DNA from 2 places in the Paenibacillus sp. FSL R10-2788 genome. Region 1 is predicted to be linked to the other one. Evidence: riboswitches for the same ligand, from Rfam matches in the RefSeq annotation. Region 1 holds a riboswitch; the other holds the start of a gene.

Region 1 (5,437 bases):
ATCCGGGATAATTCCAGGTTCGCTGTAGCTTCAGCATATTTTTCACGGAAAGTACCTTTGCCAAGCTCTTCATCGTAGAAATCTTCCAATCCTAGTGGACGGCCATTTTTATCTGTCCAGCCCATGACCTTTTTCACCTCATGAGGGCAGAAGAGGTTCCAATGGCTGCGCGATTCTACAGCTTCCATGAACAGGTCAGGCAGGGAGACGCCATGGAACACGTCATGTGCACGCATGCGCTCGTCACCGTTGTTCAGCTTAAGATCGAGGAAAGCGAGAATATCTTTATGGAATACATCAAGATAAACAGCTACAGCACCTTTACGTGTGCCCAACTGGTCTACGCTGACTGCTGTATTGTTCAACTGGCGAATCCAAGGGATTACGCCGGAGCTTGTGTTCTTGTGGCCACGGATATCCGAACCACGTGCCCGTACTTTTCCAAGGTAAACGCCGATGCCGCCACCCATTTTGCTTAGACGTGCTACGTCTGTATTGGAGTCAAAGATACCCTCTAGGGAATCGTCTACAGTATCAATAAAGCAGCTGGATAGTTGTCCAGCGACCTTTTTGCCGGCATTGGACATTGTAGGTGTAGCAGCAGTCATGTAGATGTTGCTCATAGCCCAATAAGCTTCTTTTACAAGCTCAAGACGTTTCTCAGCTGGCTCACGGTGCATCAGGTACATGGCAATAATCATATAACGTTCTTGTGGAAGCTCCATCACACGGCCGTCAAAATCATGCGCCAAATAACGGTCGGATAGCGTAAGCAGACCGATATAGTCAAACAAAAGGTCGCGTGTATAATCGATACACCCACCTAGTTCGATAATTTGTTCTTTGGTGTAATGACTTAGAAGTTCTTCGCGATAGATTCCTTTTTTCACGAGATCCGTAATTAGTGGATACAATTCACCGTAAGGCTCTTCTGGATAAGCTTTGTAGCGGCGATGAACGGCAGCTTTTTTATAAAGGGTTGTCAGAAGGGCGCGGGCAGCTGCGAACTTCCAGGTAGGCTCTTCTTTTGTTACAAGCTCTAGAGCGCTCATGGTGAAGGCGTTGCTGATTTCTTCTCCGCTTACCGAGTCACGACGCAGTTTGGAATTCACTCCACGCAGCAAAGTTTCTTTATTTAGTTGATCGAGACCTTCCAGAATACGGTCAGCGTAGACGGAAAGACGGTTCTCATCAAAAGCCAGTTGGCGATTATCCGGTTTTACTACGAATTGCGGCATGGTTAGTTCATCCCTTCTTATTTCAAATTAATTTTCAATATCAAAAATTGATATATTATAGCGCAGCAGGCTGCCACAGAAAGACCTCCGAGCCGTTCATGCTGGCCGGAATGTCGATAATGCGTTGGTTGGAGCTTCCCCGGTAGAGAAGCGTAGTATCTTTCAGTTCTTCTACAAATCTTCCATCTATTAACACCTGACACTGCTTAAGTAGATCCCATTCCGGCGTACCGGGAAGGGCTGTAAGTTCTTCGTACGTATAACCACTGTAAATCCAGATTGAGAAGCCTGGCAGTACAGCGCGAAGCTCATGAATGAACCCCAGCAACTCTTCTGCTGAGAAAAAAGGATCGCCGCCTGCCAGTGTCAGACCATCCAGCAAAGGGTTAGCGGCGATTTCTGCAATAATTTCATGTTGTCGTTCTAAGGTGAAGACTTCTCCATATTTAAAGTTCCATGTCTCGGGATTAAAACATCCCGGGCAACGATGGCGGCAGCCGCTGAGAAAGAGGACGGCCCGCATGCCCTCTCCCTCGTTAATCGACTCCGGATAGTAACCGCAAATATTCATAGATGCTTAACGCGATCCCGTACTTCAGCTTGTTTGGCGGCATTAAAGCGGGTCTGATAGTCGCCGGTTAAATAACCTGTAACTCTGCGCAAACGGCGGATGTGCACGTCATTCTCATGTGCGTTGCAGGAAGGACAGTTTGTCCCAATTACGCCTTCGTATCCACAGCTGGAGCAGCGGTCAATCGGATGGTTAATGCTGAAATAGCTGACCTGTTGTTCGAGCGCATATTTAATAATTTTGATAAAAGCCGATGGGTTGTTGCGTGCATTGCCGTTTAATTCGACATAAGAAATAGCCCCGGCATTGCAATATTCATGGAAAGGAGCTTCCAAGCTGATCTTCTGAGCAGCACCCAGATCGAAGTATACAGGGATGTGAAAAGAGTTCGTATAATATTCACGGTCAGTTACGCCCGGAATGGAACCCAGTACCTTGCGGTCAACTTTTGTGAATTTACCGGACAAACCTTCTGCTGGAGTTGCGAACAGAGTGATGTTGAGATCCAGTTCCTCACTTTTCCGATCGCAATAGTCCCGCATATGACGCACAATAGCCAGCGCCTTGGCATGAACTTCCATATCCTCGCCATGGTGTTTGCCGTACATAGCTTTCATACATTCCGCCATACCGATGAAGCCAAGAGACAGACTGCCATGCTTTAGCAGATCGCCTACAGTGTCATCAGGTGCAAGATGCTCGCCGCCTTCCCAGACGCCTTCTCGCATCATGAAATCGGAAGCTTTAGCTTTTTGTGCGGTTTGAATGTGGAACCGATGAAGAAGTCCTTCCAGCGCAATATCCATATAATGATTTAGATCTTCATAGAAGCCAGCTTCGTCTGCGACGGTACGTCTGCCTGTTACTGTGCCGTGTGCCAGACCTAGCCGAACCAGATTCAGTGTATTAAAGGAAAGGTTGCCCTTTCCAGAGCAATGATTACGACCAAAACGGTCACCGAGCACTCGGGTTCGGCAGCCCATTGTAGCGAACTCCGTATCAGGATCACTTGGATCATAATACTGCAAGTTGAGCGGAGCGTCCAGATTAGCGAAGTTTGGATATAGTCTGCGCGCAGAACATTCAGCCGCTTTTAGGAACAGTTCATAGTTAGGATCGCCTTGTTGTTGATTGATTCCTTGCTTGCATTTGAAGATTTGAATCGGGAACACTGGTGTTTCTCCGCTGCCAAGTCCGTTCATAGTTGCTGTTAGCAGAGAACTGATCACAAGCTGACCTTCTGGTGAAGTACAAGTACCGTAGTTGATGCTGGTAAACGGTATTTGTCCACCGGATCGGCTGGACATGGTATTCAGATTATGTACCATACTTTCAGCCGCTTGCAGGGTTTCGATTTCGGTTTCCTTTAGTGCAAAACGGAACGCTCTTGGATATAACTCCGCCAGATCGGTCCGGCTCATCGTAATCTCGCCCAAAGATTCATCAGCTTGTCCTTCTTCAAAATAATCCAGACCCTTGCGGAACAGCTTGGCGAAGGATTTGGTTACATAAGGTGCCAGATCATAGTCGAGTTTATTGGCGGATACACCACCATATTGAGCATTTTGCTGGGATTGGAAAATAATCGCTACCAGAGACATAGCAGTCATTATTGAGTTCGGAGGACGAACGCTGCCGTTGCCGGTATTGAAACCTTCACGGAGAAGTTTATCAAACGGGATAAAAATACAGTTCGTCGTTCCAATCGCGTATTGATCCAGATCATGCACATAGACGACATTGTCATCAATAGCCTGCACTAGCTGCGGCGGCATCGTAAAATTGCGGGCGTACCATTTTGAATATTCACTGCCGAACTTGCTCATTTTACCGGAGAAACTCTCTCCATTCAAATTGGCATTCTCGCGCAATAGGTCCATATCCCGACTGTCGATAATATCCCGGCCTAAATCAATGAGCTCTTCTAAAAGAACTTCCCGTGCATTTTCTACTCCATTAAATTGTCTCTCCAACAACGTCATTGTACAGCTCTCCTCTCAGTATAAAAGAAAAACATCTATCATCAAATCCATATATCCATAGGAAGTTGGACTACCATAAGCAGTCGTATATTTGTTCTGATTACATAAAAAAAGCATCCCCTACCCGAGGATGGCAGAAAATGCCCGATGCGTTATGTAAATATCCACACGGATATTTGCAGAGGTCTCTACGTAGATGACCGCATGCGGACACCATCCCTGTTCCTCGCAGGCATCAATAGTTGGTGTCGTCGAAACAGGTAGGTCTCCTGGCTTCCGTGGGATCTCTCGGCGCCTTCCCAAGGGTGTTCCTAACCCTCAGTGGCATCTGCCGGGAGATGTGGATTCTCAAGCTTCCCAGAAGCTTAAGAAGGCCATCCGGTTACAGTGGCGGGACCGCAGCGGATTCTCACCGCGCTTCCCTATTAAGCTCTAAATCCGGTTAAGGATCAAAGCGCCTGTCTCCACTATATTTTGTTGTCGTTAGATAAAAATAACCCAAGATGTTGTGTTTGTAAACAGTTTTTTAGAAAACCCGCGCGGGGAGCGGGTTCTTTAAAAGTACTCCACAAATGATCCACAGGCTGTCCATAAGTAATCCACAATTGATCCACAGGGAGATTCGAAATGATTCATAAATTGTCCGAAAAGATGCCACAAAGAGTCCATAAATATAGTGCAGATGACCCTAGAATTTGCGCATGAGAAAATACTCTTAGCCCAAAGTCATATTTTGGAGTAATCAGAAGAAATAGAAGAGATAAGGGAGGATAATCTTGCTTAGTTTGTGACAGAGCGGTGGAATTGTTACAATGGAAGAAGATGGGTACTATAAAATTTCGAGGAGGTATTCTCATGCCTATTGCTGAAGTTACAGTTATTCCAATTGGAACAGGCAGTACCAGTCTTAGCAGCTATGTTGCGGATATGCAGCGGGTGCTGAAGACAGTAGAAGGGATTACATATGAACTTACGTCCATGGGGACGATCATCGAAGGGCCTCTGCAACGCATTTTTGCCGCGGTAGAAGCTTTGCATGAGTCTCCTTTTGCCGCAGGTGCAGAACGTGTCTCTACCTCACTTAAAATAGACGACCGCCGCGATAAACCCTCCACTAGCCGTGGAAAGTTAGAGTCTGTGGAGCGTAAGCTACAGGTGGATTAGCAGTTTAGGAGGGCGGAAAACAGGGAGAAATAGGCTTGCGTTTCTGGCTGAAAGTTGTATAATATTTTTTGTTTGACAGAAAAATCAGCTTTAAGCTGGTGTAGCTCAGGGGTAGAGCAACGCACTCGTAATGCGTAGGCCGGGGGTTCAATTCCCTTCACCAGCATCCCAAAAAACCATATGTGGCGCGGATTTCCGAGGGTTCGGGACCGCGTCATTTTTCATTAAATCCCCTGGCTTCTAACATTCTTCTAAAAGATAAGACATGGCGAAATAGCTAATGAAAACGGTATGACTAGTGGTCACTGTCGAGCAGATGGAAGGCGTGTCGCAAGCTGACAGCAATCAGAATGAAGGATGGTGGAGGAGGAGCAGCATAAGCTGCTTTTTTCTTGCGGGGGCAGATCGGTTAGATGGTAATTACTATAAAAATAAAAAAGACACCACAAGGTGTCTTAGTACAGATACTTTTCGCTCGAATT
Region 2 (5,437 bases), 4.4 Mb from region 1:
TCCTTCACGAATAGCCGGCTCATCCACTTGAATCATTTCGATGCCTGCATCTTCCAACGCTTTTACCTCATGGCGAAGGGCAAGAGCAATTTGATTGGCTACCTCTTCCCGGCTGAGATCATCACGTACAAATGACCAATTGAGGATAGTAACAGGGCCCGTCAACATTCCTTTAACCGGAAGCTTCGTCAACGATTGTGCATAGACGCTTTCTTTAACAGTCATAGGCTGTATAAATGCAATATCCGCGTAGATCACCGGCGGCTTAACGCAACGGGAACCGTAGGATTGAACCCAGCCATTACTAGTAAACAAGTATCCATCCAGCTTTTCTCCGAAAAACTCCACCATATCTGTACGCTCGAACTCGCCGTGGACCAGAACATCCAGACCTAGCTTTTCTTGGAAGGTAATTGCATCCGCGATCTGCTCACGAACAAATCCATCATAACGCTCCTGATTCCAGACCCCTTTACGCCATTTCAATCTCGCCTGGCGCACTTCGACTGTCTGCGGAAAGCTACCAATTGTAGTGGTTGGCAGAAGTGGAAGCTGCCATTTCTCTTGCTGCACCTTTAAGCGCTCAGCAAAAGGCAGACTGCGTTGGTCTGGTAGAGCTGCAAGTGCAAGCACTTGCTCCGCCACATCCTTACGGCCACGCTCAGGTAGTGCGCGGAACGCTGCAATAGCTTCACGACTAGCGGCCAGCGCTGCTTGAGAAGCTTCTCCTTTATCTGCGACGGCTGCTCCGAGCAGACTAAGCTCTTTAAGCTTCTCATCGGCAAAGGCTAACGCATTCTTAACTGTCGCCTTCAGCTTCACTTCACCTTGAACGGTGACTGGGACATGCAGCAGGCTGCAAGAAGGCTGAAGAATAAGACGATCAAGCGGTACATGAACGCTGAGCTTTTCTACCAGTTGCAGCTTAGCGTCTAAATCGGAACGCCAAATGTTCCGTCCATCAATAATTCCGGCACCCAGCCATTTGTCCTTCGGCCAGCCAAGACGTTCGATGGAAGCCAGATTCGTTCCACCATCGTGCACAAAGTCAAGACCCAAGCCTTGAACAGGCAGCTCTAGCAGTGCCTCCAGCGGCTCAGCAGCTTCAAAATACGTCTGTAAAATAATATTCAAGCCCGGCACGGAGCCGGCAATGTCTGTGTATATCGAGTTAAGCAGTGTTAATTCTTCTTTACTTATGCCTGTAACAATCGCTGGCTCATCGATTTGTACCCAGCTTACCCCTTCTTGCTTCAGTTCCTGTAGCAGTTGAACATAGACTGGAACAAAACGTGCAGCAATCTTGGCGATATCTGCCGCTGCGTAACCTTTGGACAGCTTAAGGAAGGTATACAGACCTAAAAGTACCGGTTTACCTTCAATCCCTGCCTGCGATTTAGCAAAACGATAAGCCGCTAGAGGTTTGTTTTCAGTCAGGCGTGGTGTTTGTGTGCCGATCTCTGGAACGATATAGTGATAGTTCGTATTGAACCATTTGGTCATCTCGCAGGCAGTAGCCTCAGCATTACCACGGGCCATTGCAAAATAAAGATCAAGCCCGATGTCGCCGCCATCATACGCATACCGTGGAGGTACGATTCCAAACATAACAGCCGCATCCAACACATGATCATAAAATGTAAAATCATTTACCGGAATAAGCTCAATTCCTGCTTCTTGCTGGGTCTTCAAATGCTGCAGCTGGATTGCTGCCATTTCGGAGCGGAATTGCTCCTCATTTATTTTCCCCTGCCAGAATGCCTCCAGTGCCTTTTTCCATTCGCGGTTCTTTCCGATTCTCGGATATCCAAGATTGCTTACTTTTACCTTATTCGTCATTTCGATACACTCCCTCTTCAATCTCTTATTTCAAACTCCAAAACTACTTGCTTTCCTATAAAAAAGAGCGCCCTTCCCTAAAAAAGTCAAAGGGAAAGACGCCCATGATATACCCATGGTTAACGTCTAACACCTCCCTATCTTCCGTAGGTGAAGCAGTGCTGTTGAAACAGGCAGGTCTCCTGGCTAGCGGCGTCAACATCTTGAGCAGTCTTCCCAGCAGTAGTAAATTGCCAGTGACCTCTGTTGCTCGAGATTCTTCCGTTACAGTGGCGGGACCGCATCGGCTTCGAACCGAATTTCCCTATTAAGCCTACCGAATTACTATTTTCCGGTCAGCACCTGTCTCCGATATCATTCATCATTTGAGTGTCTTAATCTGATGTCATCATACGTGAAAGCCCCAGCAATCTGCAATAGATTACTGGGGCTTCTGTTATATCGATTCCTTATAACGGACTTAGAAAAATACGAAATATACTACAGCAGCAAGAATTATACGGTATATAGCAAACGGTAAGAGCTTGATACGATTGATCAGTTTTAAGAAGAAACGCATCGATAACAGCGCAAATAGGAAGGCACTAATAAAGCCTGCAATAAAAAACGGCAGCGCGTCCATGGTGAAATATTGCCAGTTCTTCATCAGTGACAACAGACTGGCACCTGCCATGATGGGTACTGCCATAATAAACGTAAAATCAGCAGCGGCACGATGGCTCATCCCGAGGATTACGCCACCAGAAATCGTCGAGCCCGAGCGTGAAAATCCAGGCCATAACGAAAAACACTGTACAAGACCTACACCAAGTGCCTGTTTGTATGTAATCTGATCTACACTCTCAGTTCTGATCTTCTTCGGCCCAAACAGATCCGCAATAATCATTAATATAGCCCCGATCACTAGACCAATTAACACCGTTGAGGTAGAGAATAAATGCTCATCAATATAATCATTAAACAGAACACCTAACACACCTGCAGGCACTAACCCTACCAGAACCTGTGTCAGCTTGAGGTGCCCGCCCTGCTCTAACTGCGGTAGCTTCTCTGTTACAGGGTCCAACTGCTTACGGCTGAAACGCCTTAAGCCCAACAGATCAATGAATCGATTTCTAAAAATCACAACAACCGCTAATATAGAACCCAGTTGAATAACTATTTTGAAGGTATTTGCCGTATATTGTCCAAATAACTCCTGTGATTTCAGCCACATATCATCAACAATAATCATATGACCCGTGGAGGATACTGGAGCAAATTCGGTTAAACCTTCAACAAGCCCCAAAATAATGGCTTTAATAATCGTTAATAGCTCCATGTGTTTCCCTCCTTTTTAATAGTCATTTCTATTATCAGTCCTCCACCCGCTTAGCCCTCAGTGTTCATTCTCCGGCTGCGTTTGCGGAAGTACAGAAACCCAAGAATAACTAATCCGCCAGCAATTAGTACATAGACCACATTGGAGTACACATCCATGTACATGGCAATGTCTTCCCAGGATTCGCCCAAAGCCGCGCCAATAAGCACAAGCAGCAAATTCCATCCCAATGTGCCAATCGTTGTGAAGATCATAAATACTCCAAATTTCATACCTGACATTCCCGCCGGAATCGAAATCAGACTGCGGACCAGCGGAACCATCCGACAAAACAATACAGTCCAATAGCCATATTTATCAAACCAGGCGTCAGCCTTGTGGATATCTTTTTTAGTAACGCGAATTAGACCCCCCCAGCGTTCAACCAGTTTCTCTAACCGGCTCACATCCAATAATCGGCCAATATAATAGAGAATTACTGCACCCAGTAGTGATCCAGCAGTGGCAGCAATGATTACACCAGGGATCGTTAAGCTCGTCGTAGTGGTCATAAATCCTCCAAAGGGCAGGATCACTTCTGAAGGAATTGGTGGAAATATATTTTCAAAGGCCAGCATCAGAAAAATACCGAAGTAACCAAACTGCTCCATAAAATCTGTAATCCATGCTTGCATTCTTGTTACCCCCATTTCTCATATCAAGTTCTTCTTCAGGTTGCGTAAATAGCGGCTGCGAATAAAAAAGAAGTATAGTCCTTGAACAGCCAAATATCCGAGTAACACCGCGCCTGTCTCCGTTGCGATAGATAAGTAGAACAACCGTTGAAGCGCAATAAAGGCAAACACACTGTGTAAAATAGCTATTCCGACCGGCACAAAAAACAATAGAGCGAGCTGAATTGTGACTATTCGATTGAGTTCTTTATCCGTAAGCCCCATCTTGGACAAAGTGGAATATTGATTGCGATCATGATCAAGATCGGTATATAACCGGAAGTAAAGAAAGCTGCCTGCCGCGATAAAAAAGACAGTACCCACCAGCAATGAAGCAAAAAGCATTGTGTTATACAATGTTTTCTGAAGTTCAAACAGCGTGCCGCTGATCACAATCGCATACGGAGAATCACTTTCATAGGACTGTTTGCCTTTATGGGCAAGATCATCTGCGATACCTACCGTCTGTGGAAAATCCTCTACATAAAAACCTGTATAAAGATCCGTCTGCACGGGATCAATAGCGCTGTAGAGCTCATCACTGATCACGACACCACTAAAATCCCCGCCATCTCTACCATCCAGCTCCGGCAATAAATATTCAGCAATGGGGACTTGCGCGGTATAACCTATTTCTTTAATGGCAAGTCCTTGCTGCAAGGAATAGACCGCTTTTACTCTGCCTTCTGTTAAACTGCGATCCCGCTGTGAACCAATCATCACCAGACCTTCGTTGCCCACCAGAGCACGCTCAGCCGTTGTGAAACCTGCACGCTGCAGGGCGAGATTATAATCACTAAAAGCAATCAAGGGAAGGCGTAAAGTGCGATCGGGTCCAGTCTGAGCTTCGACCTCAGCATATTTAATCGGGATACTAAGCGCTTCATAAGGGAGTCCGTGCGTCTTGAGCTCTTCCTTAATTTCGTTCAGATGCTGATCAAAGGGTTCATCCGCCTGATTTCCTTTAGCTACATAACCCACTGCTGCAGGATAATCCAATTTCAGCTCTCTGGAAAGTGTATGTATCGATGCAAATACCCCTACTGAAGTGAAGGAGACTGCGGATACAATCGTCACCATAAAAAACATTCGGCCATTCTCTTTCCAGCGGTAGGACAAGCCCGATAAAGTGATGATATTCGTACGATGCCAATACAAGCGCCGAATGTCCTTAAGCAGCTTAACCACACAAATACTTAGCTGGGTATAAAAGAGATACGTCCCGATAACCGTAATTGCAACGACCGGAAACATGACTTTCTCTACGGAAGCAGCTTTTGCAGTAGCCGCCAAATAATAACCACTAATCAGCAATACAGCAGTAATAATAGATAATACAAAGGATACTTTGGGTTCTTCTTCTGCCTTACGCTCTCCCTGAAACAGACGCATCAGTGACTCATTGCCGATAAAAACAAAGGTGCAAAGCGATATCAGAAAAAACAATAACACGAAGCTGCAGATCGTAAGCACAAGTGCCTGCCATGGGAGATGAAAGGTTAACAGGGGAATTCCCAAAAAAGTGGATCCGATCATCAGAAATAATTTGCCCAGAAGTAACCCG

The links. A riboswitch is a leader RNA that binds a small molecule or an ion and turns the genes downstream of it on or off. The one in region 1 is predicted to bind cobalamin.
Region 2: linked by a shared signal. The riboswitch ahead of metE (5-methyltetrahydropteroyltriglutamate--homocysteine S-methyltransferase) and the one ahead of NSQ50_RS02370 (anaerobic ribonucleoside triphosphate reductase) in region 1 are both predicted to bind cobalamin.

What each region holds. Positions count from the first base shown of each region.
Region 1 covers NZ_JBBOQA010000001.1:533,408-538,844, forward strand. The annotation lists gene NSQ50_RS02360 (ribonucleoside-diphosphate reductase subunit alpha) at 1-1,238, opposite strand, end outside; gene nrdG (anaerobic ribonucleoside-triphosphate reductase activating protein) at 1,294-1,809, opposite strand; gene NSQ50_RS02370 (anaerobic ribonucleoside triphosphate reductase) at 1,806-3,791, opposite strand; cobalamin riboswitch at 4,034-4,268, opposite strand; gene NSQ50_RS02375 (MTH1187 family thiamine-binding protein) at 4,647-4,955, shown strand; tRNA gene NSQ50_RS02380 (tRNA-Thr) at 5,050-5,121, shown strand.
Region 2 covers NZ_JBBOQA010000001.1:4,906,123-4,911,559, forward strand. The annotation lists gene metE (5-methyltetrahydropteroyltriglutamate--homocysteine S-methyltransferase) at 1-1,839, opposite strand, end outside; cobalamin riboswitch at 1,995-2,200, opposite strand; gene NSQ50_RS21900 (undecaprenyl-diphosphate phosphatase) at 2,300-3,160, opposite strand; gene NSQ50_RS21905 (DedA family protein) at 3,211-3,834, opposite strand; gene NSQ50_RS21910 (FtsX-like permease family protein) at 3,853-5,437, opposite strand, start outside.